DNA from 2 places in the Psychrobacillus sp. NPDC096623 genome. Region 1 is predicted to be linked to the other one. Evidence: predicted binding sites of a transcription regulator. Region 1 holds the regulator's gene; the other holds the start of a gene.

Region 1 (8,480 bases):
CTCAATAGTTTCATTGATTAACTCCAAGTTGGTTTCAGAATAGATATAAAGCTCAGCGGATGTCACCCCTAAACGTTCTGCACGAAGCTTTGTTTGACGGATGGATTCCTCACCCGAAATATACAGCACTCGCTCTCCTTTATTGGCGAGTAAAGCAGAAACCTGTAAAAGAAGTGTGGACTTCCCAATACCTGGATCTCCACCTATTAAAACGAGCGACCCCGGTACAATCCCTCCACCTAGCACACGATTCAATTCAGCAAAGTCTGTTGTCACCCGTGGTTCTTCTTGCGTGATCACTGAAATAATGGGAGTAGCCTTTTGCGCTGTGCCATCCGAGTGCTGAAAGGAACGTTTTGGACCTTTGGAAACTATTTCGGTTTCCTCTACCATCGTATTCCAATCACCACATCCGGGACATCTCCCCATCCATTTTGCAGATTCATAACCACATGAGTTACACATAAATTTCGTTTTCTTTTTAGCCATAATACCTCCTAATATGTATAAAAGGGCATTCCGGAACTTTTTCGGAATGCCCGCAATATTAACCCTCTGTGACTAAAGCTTTCGTGCGAACCACAAACTCGTTATCTTCTACATCAAATATTACATGCTGTCCATTCAATACTTCCCCTTTTAAAAGCTCTTCGGACAGTCGATCTTCAACATGTTTTTGAATCGCACGGCGTAGAGGACGCGCACCATATTCTGGTTCATAGCCTTCTGTTGTAATTTTATCTTGTGCCGCTTCTGTAATTTCTAACTCAATACCTTGTTCTTTCAAGCGTTTTGCTAATTGTTCTGTCATTAGTGAAACAATTTGTTTTAAATGCTCTTTTTCGAGAGAATGGAACACAATCATTTCATCTAGACGGTTTAAGAATTCTGGGCGGAATGCTTTTTTCAATTCTTCTAGCATTTTGCCTTTCATATCCTTATAGTCTGTCTTACCGCCTTCCGTTAAGTTAAATCCAACGTATTTGTTGAATTTTAGTGCCTCTGCACCGACATTGGATGTCATGATGACTACCGTATTACGGAAATCTACTGTGCGACCCTTAGAGTCAGTCAATCGTCCATCCTCTAACACTTGAAGAAGAATATTAAAGACATCTGGGTGCGCTTTTTCAATCTCATCTAATAGGATAACAGAGTATGGTTTACGACGTACTTTTTCTGTCAATTGTCCACCATCGTCAAACCCAACATATCCTGGGGGAGAACCAACTAGACGGGAAGTGGAATGCTTCTCCATATATTCAGACATATCTACTCGAATCATCGCATCCTCGTCTCCGAACATCACTTCAGCTAAAGCACGAGCAAGCTCTGTTTTCCCTACGCCAGTAGGACCTAAAAAGATAAATGAGCCAATAGGACGTTTTGGATCTTTCAAACCGGCACGTGCACGACGAATAGCTCTTGAAATCGCGTCCACTGCTTCACTTTGACCAATAACTCTTTCATGTAATTTATCTTCTAGTTTTAATAACTTTTCAGATTCTGTTTGTGCTAGTTTAGAAACTGGTACTCCAGTCCACATAGAAACAACTGCAGCAATATCCTCTATTGTTACTTCAGACTCTTCTTTTCCTTGCTTCTCTTTCCAGTTGTTTTTCATTTTTTCTAGTTCATCTTTAAGCTTTTGTTCTTTATCACGGAATGATGCAGCTTTTTCAAATTCCTGACTTTGTACTGCTGCATTTTTCTCAGAACGGATTGCTTCTAGTTTAGTTTCTAACTCTTTTAAGTTAGGAGGTGTTGTATACGAACGTAAACGCACTTTAGATCCTGCTTCATCTATTAAATCGATGGCTTTGTCGGGTAAGAAACGATCAGAAATATAACGATCGGACATTTTCACCGCGGCTTCTACCGCCGCATCCGTAATTTTCACACGATGATGCGCTTCATAACGATCACGTAAACCGTAAATAATTTGGATAGCTTCCTCTACAGAAGGCTCATCTACTTGAATTGGTTGGAAACGACGCTCAAGTGCAGCATCTTTTTCAATATATTTTCTATACTCATCTAACGTTGTTGCACCAATACATTGAATTTCTCCACGAGCAAGAGCTGGTTTTAAGATATTCGAAGCATCAATAGCACCCTCCGCTCCACCTGCACCAATTAACGTATGAAGTTCATCAATGAATAAGATAACATTGCCCGCTTGGCGAATTTCATCCATCACTTTTTTCAAACGATCTTCAAATTCCCCACGATATTTTGTACCAGCAACAACCGTACCCATATCAAGTGTCATTACTCGTTTATCGCGTAGGATTTCAGGCACTTCGTTTTGTACAATTTGCTGTGCTAGCCCTTCAGCAATAGCTGTTTTACCAACACCTGGTTCTCCAATTAGAACTGGGTTGTTTTTTGTACGACGAGCTAAGATTTCAATTACTCTTGTAATTTCTTTACTACGACCAATTACAGGGTCCAGTGTGCCTTCTCTTGCAATTTGTGTTAGGTCACGAGCTAAACCATCTAGTGTTGGTGTACTTGCTGGAGCAGCTCCATTATTTCCATTACCATGCGCTTGCTCTGTGCTTCCTAGTAATTGAAGCACTTGTTGACGAGCTTTATTTAAGCTTACTCCTGCATTGTTTAGAACACGAGCCGCTACACCTTCTCCTTCACGGATAAGCGCTAGCAATAGATGCTCAGTTCCAATATACGAATGCCCTAATTTTCGAGACTCATCTACTGAAAGTTCAATCACTTTTTTCGCACGAGGTGTGTAGTTAACGATGGGTCCAACTTCCTCTTTACCTGCTCCTACTAACTCCTCGATTCCCGCTTCGATTACTTTCAGGTCTACTTCAATTGCTTCTAATGCTTTAGCAGCAATTCCACTACCTTCACGGATAAGACCAAGTAATATATGTTCCGTCCCTATAGATTCATGCTTTAAGCGAATAGCCTCTTCTTGTGCTAGTTGTAATACTTTTTGAGATCTTTGTGTAAAACGATTAAACATCATTCAGATTCCTCTCCTTTTGTTTTCTGTTTTTCTTCTTTTTGCAATCGTTCCCTTAACAGCTTCGCGCGAAACATATCCCGCTCGGAGGTATTCAATGAAGTTCCTGCATATTTTTGTAGGAATCCTGGTTGCATAAACACCATACATTCATTCAAGATAGATACATCCACATCTTCTATGAGTCCCATATCAATCCCCAATCGCACATCTGATAGGCATCTTGCTGCTTCATCGGTTGCCATAATACGAGCAAATGATAAAGTTCCTAAAGATCGATATAGTCGGTCTTCTAGTGTATTGGCCGAATGCTTTATAAGTGCATCTCGTGCTTCTCTTTCTTTTTGAATAATTTGTTCGGTAATACTCTGAAGATCAGCAAGTATGTCTTCTTCTGACTTACCAAGTGTGGTTTGGTTGGACACTTGATATACATTACCGAGCGCTTCACTGCCTTCTCCGTAAATTCCTCTAACAACCATTCCTAGTCTTGAAATAATCGTTACAATCCTATTCATTTGCTTTGTCATCGTTAATGCCGGCAAGTGCATCATGACAGATGCACGTAAACCAGTACCTGTATTGGTGGGACAGCTTGTTAAATAACCAAACTGCTCGTCGAACGCATACGGTAATTCCTTATCTAATACACGATCTAACTCATCTGCCTGCGCGTAGGCTTCTTCAATTTGTAGCCCTGGAAAAAGGCATTGTATCCGAATGTGATCCTCTTCGTTGACCATCACACTAACAGATTCATCATCCGACAACAAAACCGAGCCTGTCATCGGGGAGTTCGCAAGCTTTGGACTGATTAAATGTTTTTCTACTAATACTTGACGACTTAGTTCTGATACATCCTTTATATGAATGGAAGAAAATTGCATCTGCAATTCGTCACTTGCATCTAGCAAGGTGGCAGAAACAGATTGGTCAATTTTATGCGCCTCATCTTCTGTAAATGCTAAAGGAAAACGATAGCCATTAAGATTTCGAGCTAAACGTATTCTTGTACTCATCACAATATCTGAATGGTTTCCTTCTCCAGCCATCCAACTAGAAATGGAGTTATCTAAAAAATGATCAATTGACATCAGTTTGGTCACCTCCTGTAGAAAGTTGACTTTCCAAGTCCCTAGCTTCATCTCTCAGCTTTGCGGCCACCTCAAAGCTTTCACTTTCAATCGCTTCTTTCATTTGTGAGCGAATTATTTCTATACGTTTTTTTATAGCAATTTTTTCCCCTAGCGCACCTGGAGCCTTTCCAATATGCGTCGTATTGCCATTATGAAGTCTTTTAAATACATTTGGTAACTGTGGACGGAAACTGTTGTAGCAATTGGCACAACCAAATTTTCCTTCATCTAAAAACCGTTGAATTGACCAACCACATTCATCGCAAACAATCATGTTTTTTTGTTGTTTTTGTTGCATTGGTTGTTGTTCTGTTTGACTAAACCAGTTCGATAATAGTTGATGTAGAGATAATGGATCTTGTTTGTACTCTACATAAAACGGGTGGAGGCTATTTGCACAGACCTCACAATAATGTCTTTCAAAGTGTTCACCATTATGCACTTGCGTAACCGTTACTTTCGCTGGTCTTTGCTTACAATTTTCACAAATCACCTTTCAACACACCCCGTTCATTTTTCACTTTTTTCATACTTTAATGTTAATAACATGGCACATAAAATACGTGACCGTAGTTCATCTCTTGCTGGTAGTGGGATAGCTAGAGTCGTTCGATTTAAAGCTGCTAAAATGAGTTTTGCTTCACGCTTAGAAATAACATCCTCATCGATTAACCGAAAAACGATATCTTCCGTTACAGATTCTGAAGCCCCATTTTCTAGTGTTTGTATAATATGCTCTATTAAATCAGCTTTTGTATGAGCTCGAACGCGGAGGATTCGAATATATCCCCCTCCACCTCGTTTACTTTCTACTAAGTATCCGCGGTCTTGGGTAAATCTTGTATTGATTACATAATTTATTTGAGATGGAACACACTGAAATTTTTCTGCAATTTCACTTCGCTTAATTTCAATTTGTTCCTTACTTCCTTCTTCTATAATTGCCTTCAAATACCCTTCAATTATGTCAGATATATTTTTCATCTTCTCACCTCTTCTCACAAACTGACTTTGACTAACTTTGACTATATTATAACGAGATTTTTTCGCATGTGCAATTGATACGATTTGCCCTTAAAAAGAAGAAAAAACTACAAACAGTCGTTTGTAGTTTAGGATATATCAAAATGAATATTCATATTCAATAAATCTTTTTTTCCTCATATGTCAGTTGTATGATATAGAAATCCGGTTCTACTTCAATTTCCGCTAATTTTTTAAAATTATATCTCTCATATAACGTGATTGCAGGTACATTTTTTGCACCAGTTGATACAACTACCTTTTTATCATTAGCCTTGACTGTTAATAGATAGTTTACTAATTCCGATGCAATCCCTTTCCGAAAATGATTAGGGTCTACTACAAGTCTACATATATCAATCAGTTCATTTGTATCTTCATAAGAAATAAAACCTACCAATTTCGAGCCATCCAATTTTCCAATAAATAGTTCGTTGGAATTTTTTATATCTTCTACAGTGTCCAAAAGCTGTGGAATCCCATCAAATCCGATTAAATCAGCTTCTACTTTATACGCTGGTAATTGAATTGACAAAATACATTCAGCGACCTTTTCTTCCTTGTGATTGATTAACTGAATCATCCGTTACCTCACATCTAAAATTAGATTTTCTTTTTATAATTATTTCGTTGAGACTTCGTAATTTGCTTCCATTTATTCGTTTCTGCTTTTTTAGCTACTGCATCGTTTTTTCGATCGATATGCGCAAGTTCTCTCATTAGTTTTACATAGCTTTTATAGCGTTCTTGTTTAAGCACACCGGTGTAAATAGCCTTCTGAATCGCACAGCCTGGCTCTTTTACATGCTGACAATCACGAAAACGACATGTTAACGCGAGCTCTTCGACATCCTGGAAGCTAGCGCTAACCCCATCGCTCGTATCCCAAAGCTGAAATTCTCTCATACCAGGCGTATCGATCAGTAAACCACCTTCTGGTAATAACGTCAATTCCCTATGCGTTGTCGTATGACGTCCTTTACTATCATCTTCTCTAATATCATTCACAGTCATTACTTCAACACCTGACAATGCGTTTATTAAAGAGGATTTCCCTACACCAGAGGATCCGAGTAATGCACCTGTTTTATGAGCAGCCAACAGATTTCCTAGTTGTTCAATACCCTCTCCTGTAACACTACTCACTGCAAATATGTCAACACCAAATGCAATAGCTTCTACTTCTTTTATATAATACCCTATGTCATCGCAGGCATCTTTTTTCGTTAACACTACAACGGGTGTTGCTCCTGAATCCCATGCCGCCAATAAGTATCTCTCTAATCTACGGACATTGAAATCATGATTGAGCGACATCACTAGAAATACAAAATCAACGTTAACCGCAATTAATTGTATTTCGGTCGTCAATCCTGCCATTTTCCTCGAAAACTGTGAGCTACGAGGAAGTACTTCATGAATAATTCCTTTTTCTTCGCCTGGCATTTGTTCAAGGACAACCCAGTCTCCAACTGCCGGAAATGCTTCTCTTCCATGCTCGAACTTAAATTTACCAGAAAGTGAGCAGAGTAGCTCCCCTTCATTGGTGATCACTCTATATAAATTTTTATGCTCTAGCAGCACGCGACCAGCAATTCCACTGCCTGTCATTTTTTCTTTCCAATTACTATTCCAACCATATTGTTCGATTAAATTCAATTTAACTTCCTCCTAATTTTCATATAAAAAAACCATGACTGCACGAATCAGCAGCCATGGTTCCCCGATCATTAGTAAAGAAGCGTATATCTGTTTAGAGAAATACGGAGTGGGACATCATGAACTTACTGATTCGCGGATACGTATATACATTTGCCATAATTCCTCACTCCTTCCTTTAAGTTATTTTCAGAATACTACAAGTATTAATACTTCGTCAATCTAAATTATGCAAAATAATATTTGTAATATGGACACTGTATTAATTATATAGATGACAGGCCACGAAATGACCAGGCTCTTGTTCCTTCCAAGCAGGTCTTTTTTCCGCACATATGGACATCGCATGTGCACATCTTGTGCGGAACACACAACCCGAAGGTGGATTTATCGGGCTCGGAAGTTCTCCATGCAATAGAATACGTTCCCGTGCTTCCTCTATATCAGGGTCTGGAATAGGAATCGCAGATAACAAAGCCTGTGTATACGGATGAAGCGGATTTTCATATAATTGACGACTCGTGGTCAGTTCCACCATATGCCCCAAGTACATGACCCCTATTCGATCCGAGATATACTTGACCATCGATAAATCATGCGCGATAAACAAATAAGTAAGATTTTTTTCTTTTTGCAGCCGCTGGAGCAGCTTTACTACTTGCGCTTGAACAGATACATCCAATGCAGAAATGGGCTCATCTGCAATGATAAACTCAGGATCTAACGCCAAAGCCCGTGCAATGCCGATTCGTTGACGTTGACCTCCCGAAAATTCATGAGGATATCGATTTGCATGGTCTTTGTTAAGCCCAACATCTTCTAGTAATTCATACACTCTAGATTTTAACTCTTCTTTTTTATATAGTTTATGTATTTCCATCGGTTCGGCAATAATTTCAAATACAGTGGAACGTGGATTTAAGGATGCATACGGATCCTGAAAGATCATTTGCACCTTTTTCAAATACCCTGTTCTTTCTTTGTCACTCATCTCATGCACATTTTTATCTTCAAACAGTACTTTTCCCTCTGTTCTATTGTACAATCCCAAAATAGTTCGGCCCGCTGTCGATTTACCACAACCCGATTCTCCTACTAGACCAAATGTTTCTCCTTTGACGATATCAAAGCTTATCCCATCAACAGCCTTTAAGGTCTCCCCGTGTCCAATGTCAAAATGGCGTTTCAGATCTTGAACAGATAACAGAACTTTTCCCGTCATGTAAATCCCCCCCTCAAACGGCATATCTTCTAACTGCACAAATTTCCTTTTCTAACTTAGATCCCGCTAACACTAAAATTTCTACTGTTTTCCCAGTTGAATGCGAGTGCAAAAGCTGTCCATTCCCATAATAAAACCCAACATGCCTAACTGGTCCAGTCCCTTCATCATTTGCAAAAAACAGTAAGTCCCCAACTTTCCAAAGAGAAGAGTCAAGTATAGATATTTCTTCTCCCATTTTAGCTTGGTCACTTGCATCTCGAGGTATTATAAACCCACAAGCCTTCAGCATATTATACGTAAAACCTGAACAATCATAGCCATATGGAGACATGCCACCCCAAAGGTAAGGCAAGTCTAAATAATTTTCCCCTAAAACTACTGCCTCTTCTACGGTCCTTTTTGGAATCTGCTCCACAGAAGGTGCAAATTGAGCATGTGCTTTGGA
Region 2 (8,480 bases), on a different contig from region 1:
CTTCGTCGCCAAATGCAATAATACGTTCCTTTGGAATGTTTAAAAACTTGGATACTTGCGATAATCCAACTGCCTTATTTAATCCATGGCGTACAATTTCAATGACATCCCATGGTGCACCCCAACGACGATGATCAATGACTTCTGCATGTACATCTCTTAAATGCTGACGAACCGAATCGACCGAATCTTCCTCAGCATGTATTAGTAAACTTGTTGGGTCAGTTTTTAAAAGTGATCTTAAATCACCAGTAGTTACTTGAGGGTTTCCTAATGAAAACGCAGAAAGAATTTTTTCATCATGATAGTGTAAATATACATCATCGAGAACTTCAGCAAGCATGTTTTTAATGGAATAGCTTTCTACAGCCTCCACTACTTCTTTCACAACTTTTAAATCAATCGGTGTATGTACAGTTTTCCAAGAAGAACTTCTAGGATGATGAACAAATGCACCATTGAAGTTAACAATCGGTGTGCTTAAACCAAGCTCTTTATAATACATTTCGCTGGATCTATACGGTCTTCCAGTTGCGATCATCACTTCATGTCCTTCATTTTTTGCCAGTTGCAGAATGTTTTTAGTTTTTGTTGAAATTACTTTTTCATCGGTCAATAAAGTTCCATCTAAATCTAACACGATTAAATGCGGTTTCATAAAAAAACTCCCTTCTATCTTACTTTAAAGTGTATCGTTTTCAATGAATAACGTCAAAATGAAAAAACTCAACCTCTTTGTACTCACAGAATTACTTTGGTAGAATAATAATAGAAAGGCGGGGTATAGATGATAGTCACTACTGAGATTTGGGGAAGCATTCCGTTATTACATATTCAAAATGAAGAAATAAAGAAGGATGCTCCAATTGTCGTCTTTTTACACGGATTTGAAAGTGCAAAAGAGCATAACCTACATTACGCATATCAGCTAGTACAAAAGGGATGTCGGGTAATTTTACCTGATGCACATCTACATGGTCAACGAGATGAAAAATTAGATGAAGTAGAGATAAGTTTGCGCTTTTGGGAAATTGTATTAACATCTATTGAAGAAGTTAATACAATTAAACAGGAATTAGAAAAACGTAACTATTTAACAGAACAAAAAATCGCTTTAGCCGGTACATCAATGGGAGGAATAACTACTTTAGGCTGTTTAACGATCTATCCATGGATTGATGCGGCAGTCATTTTGATGGGAACTCCTGGTTATGTAGAACTTGCCAAGGCACAAATTGCATCCGTAGAGCAAAAAGGATTCAAGGTGCCATTAAGTGCAGATGAGCGAACAAAGATGTTGGACACATTATCTAATTTTGATGCCTCTAGCCATCCGGACAACCTGATCGAAACACCTTTGTTTTTCTGGCACGGAGAAAAAGATCCAGTTGTACCATATGAACCAACTGCCAAATTTATCGCGTCTCTCAGAAAACAATATGATAAACAAAATATAGTACTGATGAATGAAAAATTGGCAGGGCACGCTGTGTCAAGAAAAGGAATGTTAGCTTCTATGGAGTGGCTAGCAAACAGTTTGGCATAAACAGATGAGTTTGATATGATTGAGATATAAAGTGAAACTTTCATCAGCGAGGATTTACTTCTTCCCCGCTGATGGTTAGTTGAACCAATCGGGGATTTACAGGCTGTTTATCCCTAACTTTTCTCTTGATTTTCTTTAAAAAGTTGAGATAGGGGTATTACAGCCTGTTAAACCGGGATAAAATAGAGGAGGTTTTCAATATGAGTCAAGATGCAGAACAAGATATGAAGGATAGTATGATGGCCGCTCTTGAGAACGTTATCGACCCTGAACTAGGTATTGATATTGTCAATTTAGGTTTAGTATATGATGTACAATTAGCAGATGATGATATTGCAAAAGTTACAATGACTTTAACATCAATCGGCTGCCCAATGGGTCCACAGATTGTCGATCAAGTAAAAACAGCCCTTGGCGAACTGCCAGAAGTAAAAGAGACAGATGTTAATATTGTTTTCAATCCACCGTGGTCAAAAGAAAATATGTCTCGTTACGCTAAAATAGCTTTAGGTATAAGATAAAAACTATATACATGAACGAAAAAAGTCGAATCGGAATTAAAGATTCGACTTTTTCTTATGAGATTGGGTAAATTTTAGTAAATAATCCATGTGGGACAGCACGAGGGAGAGACCACAGGCTCGAGCCGTGCCCACGGAAAGAGTAAGATGGAAAGAGTAAGATCTACACTACAATCAACGGCATATCTGGTTTTTGTACTTCAAAAATAGGAGTTTTTTGGCCCGGGTATTCTTAAAATCCACCCAACCTAGTCAATTCGGCAAATATACAGTGGGCAATTATCACATTCTACTTCTGTCCTTAAAAAATGTAGATCATGAATCGTGATCATCCCTTTATCCAACGAAAGCACATTTTTTTTCTTTAGATCATTTAAAATTCGGTTAACGACCTCTCTACTTGTAGCGCAGAAGTTAGCCAGCTCCTGATTGGTCATAGCATGATTAATGAGAATGCTACCATCCGTTTGTTTTACCCCGTACGTATTTGTTAGTCGTATCAATGTGGACATTAACGCACCTTTTTTCCCATGCAGCAACAAATCTCTAAAGCGAGTTTCATTTTTTAAATTATGCGTTTGCATGATTTGGATCCATTCCATCATGAGAGAAGAACACTCCGATAAATATTTTTCAAGTGTGGCACGTGACAACACTAATAATTCAGTCGGCTCTATCGTATTAGCAGAAACTGAATGATAAATAGTATCGCAAAATATAGATGCTTCTCCGATAAATGTGCTATTTCCTGAAATTCGCAAAGTCAATATTTTACCGCTTTCCGTATCCTTGCTTATGCGAACGGTACCTGTTTTGATGAGGTAGACATCTTCCGCAATTTGACCTTCTAAAAAGACGGAGCGATCCTTTTCTAGTTTTAAGTTTGCACCAAATTGTTCAAACAGTGCATGTATGCCTTGTGAATTGGAACTTTGTTCAGTCATGATTATTACTTCCTTTCCGTTATTCACATTCGAAGTCGTGTTTGCACTTTCTACTATAATAGCATATTTACTCGAACTTCTTAGTTAGACGTAGATAGCCATATTTCTTTACAAAGTGATTAGCTAGGTCGTATAATTACATTAGTCAAAGAAGGTCAAACTACTTCAAAAGGAGATGTTTGTATATGCAAATGAAACAGCAGGATGAAAAAAGTCCTTTAGAAACGTATGGTCGAAATCTAGTTACTGCAGTTAAGGAAGGGAAAATGGATCCTGTTATTGGTCGCGATCAGGAAATTAGAGATGTTATTCGTATTTTATCAAGAAAAACGAAGAATAATCCTGTCCTGATTGGAGAGCCAGGTGTAGGTAAAACTGCCATTGTAGAAGGGCTTGCACAGCGCATTGTACGCAAGGACGTTCCTGAAGGGTTAAAAGAGAAGGAAATTTTTGAGCTAGATATGAGTTCCTTAATCGCTGGAGCAAAATATCGCGGAGAATTTGAGGAGCGTCTGCAAGCAGTTTTAAAACAAGTGAAAGACAGTGAAGGTCAAATTATTTTGTTCATCGATGAGATTCATACAATAGTTGGTGCTGGAAAATCGGACGGTGCAATGGACGCTGGAAATATGCTAAAACCAATGCTAGCACGTGGTGAACTGCATTGTATTGGTGCGACAACACTGGATGAGTATCGCATGTATATAGAAAAAGACCCTGCACTGGAAAGACGCTTCCAACAAGTGATGGTAAGAGAGCCATCTATAGAGGATACTGTTTCTATATTACGTGGGCTAAAGGAACGCTTTGAGTTACATCACGGTGTGCGAATTCATGACCGAGCAATCGTTGCAGCGGCCGAGCTTTCTAATCGATATATTACAGAACGATTTTTGCCTGACAAAGCAATCGATTTAGTTGATGAAGCTTGTGCGATGATTCGAACAGAAATTGATTCTATGCCACAAGAGCTTGATGAAGTTACGAGAAAAATGATGCAGCTTCAAATCGAAGAACAAGCATTAATGAAAGAAAAAGATGCTGCTAGTCAAAAAAGATTAGAGCAGCTAAGAATAGACTTAAAGGAATTAGAAACATCTACAAGTGAAATGCGAACAAAATGGGAGCAAGAGAAGGAAGCCATCCAAGTAATTCAACAGAAGCGGGAAGAATTGGATCGCTATCGCCGAGAGTTAGAAGAAGCGGAAAATCAATACGATCTAAACAAAGCAGCAGAACTTCGTCACGGGAAAATTCCTACACTGGAAAAAGAGCTTCAAATGTATGAAAACGAAGTAAATGAAGAATCAGAAACTCGACTTTTACGTGAAGAAGTAACTGCAGAAGAAATTGCGTCCATCGTATCCAGATGGACAGGGATTCCTGTTACGAAACTCGTTGAAGGAGAGAGAGAAAAGCTTTTACGCTTAAAAGAAACTTTAGGAGAGCGTGTAGTCGGACAAGATCAAGCCGTCCAATTAGTTACAGAAGCTGTTTGGCGTGCGAGAGCAGGGATTAAGGATCCAAATAAACCAATTGGCTCTTTCTTATTTTTAGGACCTACCGGCGTAGGTAAAACGGAGCTAGCTAAATCATTGGCCGCAAATTTATTTGATTCGGAGGAGCATTTCATTCGAATTGATATGTCTGAGTATATGGAAAAGCATAGTGTTTCTCGTTTAGTCGGTGCTCCTCCAGGATATATCGGTTATGAGGAAGGTGGTCAATTAACGGAAGCTGTTCGTAGAAATCCATATTCAGTTGTACTGCTGGATGAAATAGAAAAAGCACATCCGGATGTTGCCAATATATTATTGCAATTGATGGATGATGGTAGAATTACAGATAGCCAAGGGAGAATCGTAAACTTTACAAATACGATTGTTATCCTTACTTCTAATATAGGATCGCAGTATTTAGCCAATACGACTGGAGAGGTTTCGGATCAGGAAGAAACACTAGTCATGAGTGCTTTACGTGAGCATTTCAAACCAGAATTATTGAATCGTTTAGATGACATCATTATGTTCCACTCATTGACAACGCATCATTTTGTCAAAATTACAGAAAAATATGTAAAACAACTGCAAAAACGTTTACGTGAACAAGAAATTGAGTTGCAAGTGGATGATGCAGTGCTACATTGGATCGTGGAGGAAGGTACAGACGCTGCATTTGGTGCAAGACCATTAAAAAGATACATCCAACGTTATTTAGAAACAGCAGTTGCCAAGCTTTTAATCGGTGGCACTGTTTTACCGGGCAGCAAGGTAGTTGCTAAAATGGAGGAAAATGAACTAAAGATCTCGACAGAATAAGTTGGTTTAATACCCTCTCGAAAAATTGTTCTGAACAAAAACCCGGACAAAAATGCCCGTCCCTTTAATGTCAAAACCTGTTTCTACCGTTTTCGAAGGGCTTGGACAGACGTTTTCTGTTATGATTACCGAGTGAATTTTTAGGATGCTGACTGGTTGTGACGTCCGTCGCAACCAACCAGCATCCCTTTTTTTCGGTACTCCTGTCGCATCTGTCTTTTAGTCGCCCTCCTATACTTTTTAGAAACAGGTAAGGGCACTTTTGGATAATTAGAAAAATTTACTTTCCTATTGCTAAAGTGGATGACAGTCTATATACGCGATCGTGGTGCCCCTGTGCAAAGCTAGACATACAATAAAAAACATTTTCGTTCGCTGTGGTGTTATATATAATTTCTTATATTTGAACAAAAAAAGCCTCCCAATGGAAGGCTTTTTTTAGTGATGTGTTTTAGCTACTGGTTCGTCAGGAATGATTGCTGCGATTACTAAAACCAAAATGGCAACAGGAATGGACATGATAATACCATTCATAAATACAAACTCAACGTTTTGAACGGAGCTTACAACATAATTTAACATAGAAACTAAAAGTACTGACCAGAAAAACGTCATAATATATTGCACTATATTCACCTCAACACTAATTTTACTATATGTATCATACCATAGCATACCATTTAACAAAAGAATATTTGGGAAAACAAACTCTCTTGTTGAAAAATGTACATATATTCGTTATTATTAACACCAGGTACTAATAATAGATTACAAGAAAAGAGGAACATTCATGAATGCAGGAATAATTGGTTTAGGGACATATGCACCTGAACATATTTTGACAAATGAAGACCTTGAAAAACGAATGGATACATCTGACGAATGGATTAGAACGATGACTGGTATAGAAGAACGTCGAATTGCTGGAGCAGAAGAGAATACATCTCATATGGCTGTGAAAGCTGCAAAAGAAGCAATTAAAGATGCAGGTATTAACGCCGATCAAATTGGTTTAATAATTGTGGCTACTGTAACTCCAGACCGCCCGTTTCCAAGTGTTTCAACTATGCTACAGGAACAACTGGGTGCAACGAATGCTGCTGCAATGGATTTATCTGCTGCATGTGCAGGATTTATATATGGATTAGTAACAGCAAAGCAATTTGTTGAGTCTGATACGTATTCTCATGTACTTGTCGTGGGAGTAGAGAAATTGTCCAAAATTACGGATTGGAATGATAGAAACACTGCCGTATTATTTGGTGATGGTGCTGGTGCTGCGGTATTAAGCAAAGTTTCTGAAGGACGAGGAATTTTATCTTTCGAACTTGGTGCTGACGGTAGTGGTGGTAAGCATTTATCACAAGAAGGTCCACATCTTCAAATGAACGGACGAGAGGTATTCAAATTTGCTGTAAGACAAATGGGTGAATCTGCCGTTAATGTAATAGAAAAAGCTGGATTAAACAAAGAAGAAATTGACATGCTAATTCCACACCAAGCGAATATTCGTATAATGGAATCCGCAAGAGAAAGACTAGGGTTACCGCTTGAGAAGATGTCTAAAACAATTCATAAGTACGGTAATACATCTTCAGCTTCCATTCCATTATCTTTAAAAGAAGAAGTTAAAAATGGTAAAGTAAAAGATGATGACACAATTGTTATGGTAGGTTTTGGTGGAGGTTTGACTTGGGGAGCAATTACTTTAAAATGGGGAAAATAAACGTACAATTTGGAAGGGTGAATAATTCATGACAAAACGTAGGGTAGTAGTAACGGGTATAGGCGCTGTTACACCACTAGGTAATGATATAGAAACAACTTGGTCAGGTATTAAAGAAGGTAAATCTGGTGTGGGTATGCTAACAAGACTAGATGCTTCCCAGTTTGCAGCTAAAGTTGCAGCGGAAGTAAAGGATTTTGATATTGAGAAGTACATTGAAAGAAAAGAAGCACGTAAAATGGATCGTTTCACCCATTATGCATTAGCTGCTTCAATTATGGCTGTAGAGGATGCAAATCTTACAATTACAGAAGAAGTGGGCCTTCGTACAGGAGTATGGATTGGTTCTGGTATAGGTGGAATGGAAACCTATGAGGCTCAATTCCGTACCTTTTTAGAAAAAGGGGCACGCCGAGTAAGTCCATTTTTTGTTCCAATGATGATTCCCGATATGGCAGCAGGTCAAGTCTCCATTCATTTTGGAGCCAAGGCTATTAATTCCTGCTCGGTAACAGCTTGTGCTTCTGGTACTAACTCTATTGGAGATGCGTTTAAGGTGATTGAACGTGGAGATGCTGACGTTATGATAACAGGTGGAGCAGAATCTCCAATTACTAATATGTCCGTAGCAGGGTTTGTATCGAATACTGCACTTACGCTAAATACGGAGCCTGAAAAAGCATCACGTCCATTTGATGCGAATCGTGATGGATTCGTAATAGGTGAAGGTGCAGGTATAATTATTTTAGAGGAATATGAACATGCGGTAGCTCGTGGTGCAAAAATTTATGCAGAAATTATTGGCTATGGTTCTACTGGTGATGCCCATCATATCACTGCTCCAGCTCCAGGAGGAGAAGGTGCTGCTCGTGCGATGAAACAAGCAATTGAAGATGCATCAATTACACCAGACCAAGTCGATTATATTAATGCGCATGGAACGAGTACGCCATATAATGATCATTTTGAAACAATGGCAGTGAAAACTGTTTTTGGTGAACATGCTTATAAATTAGCGATGAGCTCAACAAAGTCCATGACTGGCCACCTTCTAGGAGCTGCTGGTGGAGTGGAAGCAATCTTCACTGTATTAGCCTTAAAAGAAGGAATCTTACCCCCAACAATGAATTTGGAAACACCAGATCCACAATGTGATTTGGATTATGTTCCGAATGCTGCAAGAAAAGCGGATATCGAATTTGCTATGAGTAATTCATTAGGTTTCGGCGGACATAATGCAAGTATATTATTTAAAAAAGCTTAAATTTATTTTTAAAAACGTGAAATCGATTATTTGATTTCACGTTTTTTTCTTTATTTTGGGGAATATATAGCCAAAAGATTATTTATAGAACTTTTATATTCTGGTTGTTTTCCTTTGCGGCGGCGACTCCTGAGAGAGACTATAGGCACGAGCCGGACGTC

Evidence for each region. Region 1 encodes CtsR, which represses protease genes until heat stress. Its sites were predicted from a motif close to ATGGTCAATAAAGGTCAAACA; they were not measured.
Region 2: a site for CtsR is predicted at 3,153-3,173, ahead of ACIQX2_RS02000 (ATP-dependent Clp protease ATP-binding subunit). Genes of this name have one in related genera too.

The regions. Positions count from the first base shown of each region.
Region 1 is NZ_JBIWER010000007.1:57,941-66,420, forward strand. It holds gene radA (DNA repair protein RadA) at 1-489, opposite strand, end outside; gene ACIQX2_RS16650 (ATP-dependent Clp protease ATP-binding subunit) at 548-2,995, opposite strand; gene mcsB (protein-arginine kinase McsB) at 2,992-4,086, opposite strand; gene ACIQX2_RS16660 (UvrB/UvrC motif-containing protein) at 4,076-4,621, opposite strand; gene ACIQX2_RS16665 (CtsR family transcriptional regulator) at 4,639-5,112, opposite strand; gene ACIQX2_RS16670 (GNAT family N-acetyltransferase) at 5,270-5,734, opposite strand; gene rsgA (ribosome small subunit-dependent GTPase A) at 5,755-6,762, opposite strand; gene ACIQX2_RS16680 (ABC transporter ATP-binding protein) at 7,073-8,032, opposite strand; gene ACIQX2_RS16685 (C40 family peptidase) at 8,046-8,480, opposite strand, start outside.
Region 2 is NZ_JBIWER010000001.1:398,911-407,390, reverse strand. It holds gene ACIQX2_RS02020 (Cof-type HAD-IIB family hydrolase) at 1-658, opposite strand, end outside; gene ACIQX2_RS02015 (serine aminopeptidase domain-containing protein) at 788-1,546, shown strand; gene ACIQX2_RS02010 (metal-sulfur cluster assembly factor) at 1,747-2,067, shown strand; gene ACIQX2_RS02005 (Crp/Fnr family transcriptional regulator) at 2,316-3,011, opposite strand; gene ACIQX2_RS02000 (ATP-dependent Clp protease ATP-binding subunit) at 3,197-5,329, shown strand; gene ACIQX2_RS01995 (YjzD family protein) at 5,768-5,956, opposite strand; gene ACIQX2_RS01990 (beta-ketoacyl-ACP synthase III) at 6,120-7,055, shown strand; gene fabF (beta-ketoacyl-ACP synthase II) at 7,084-8,319, shown strand.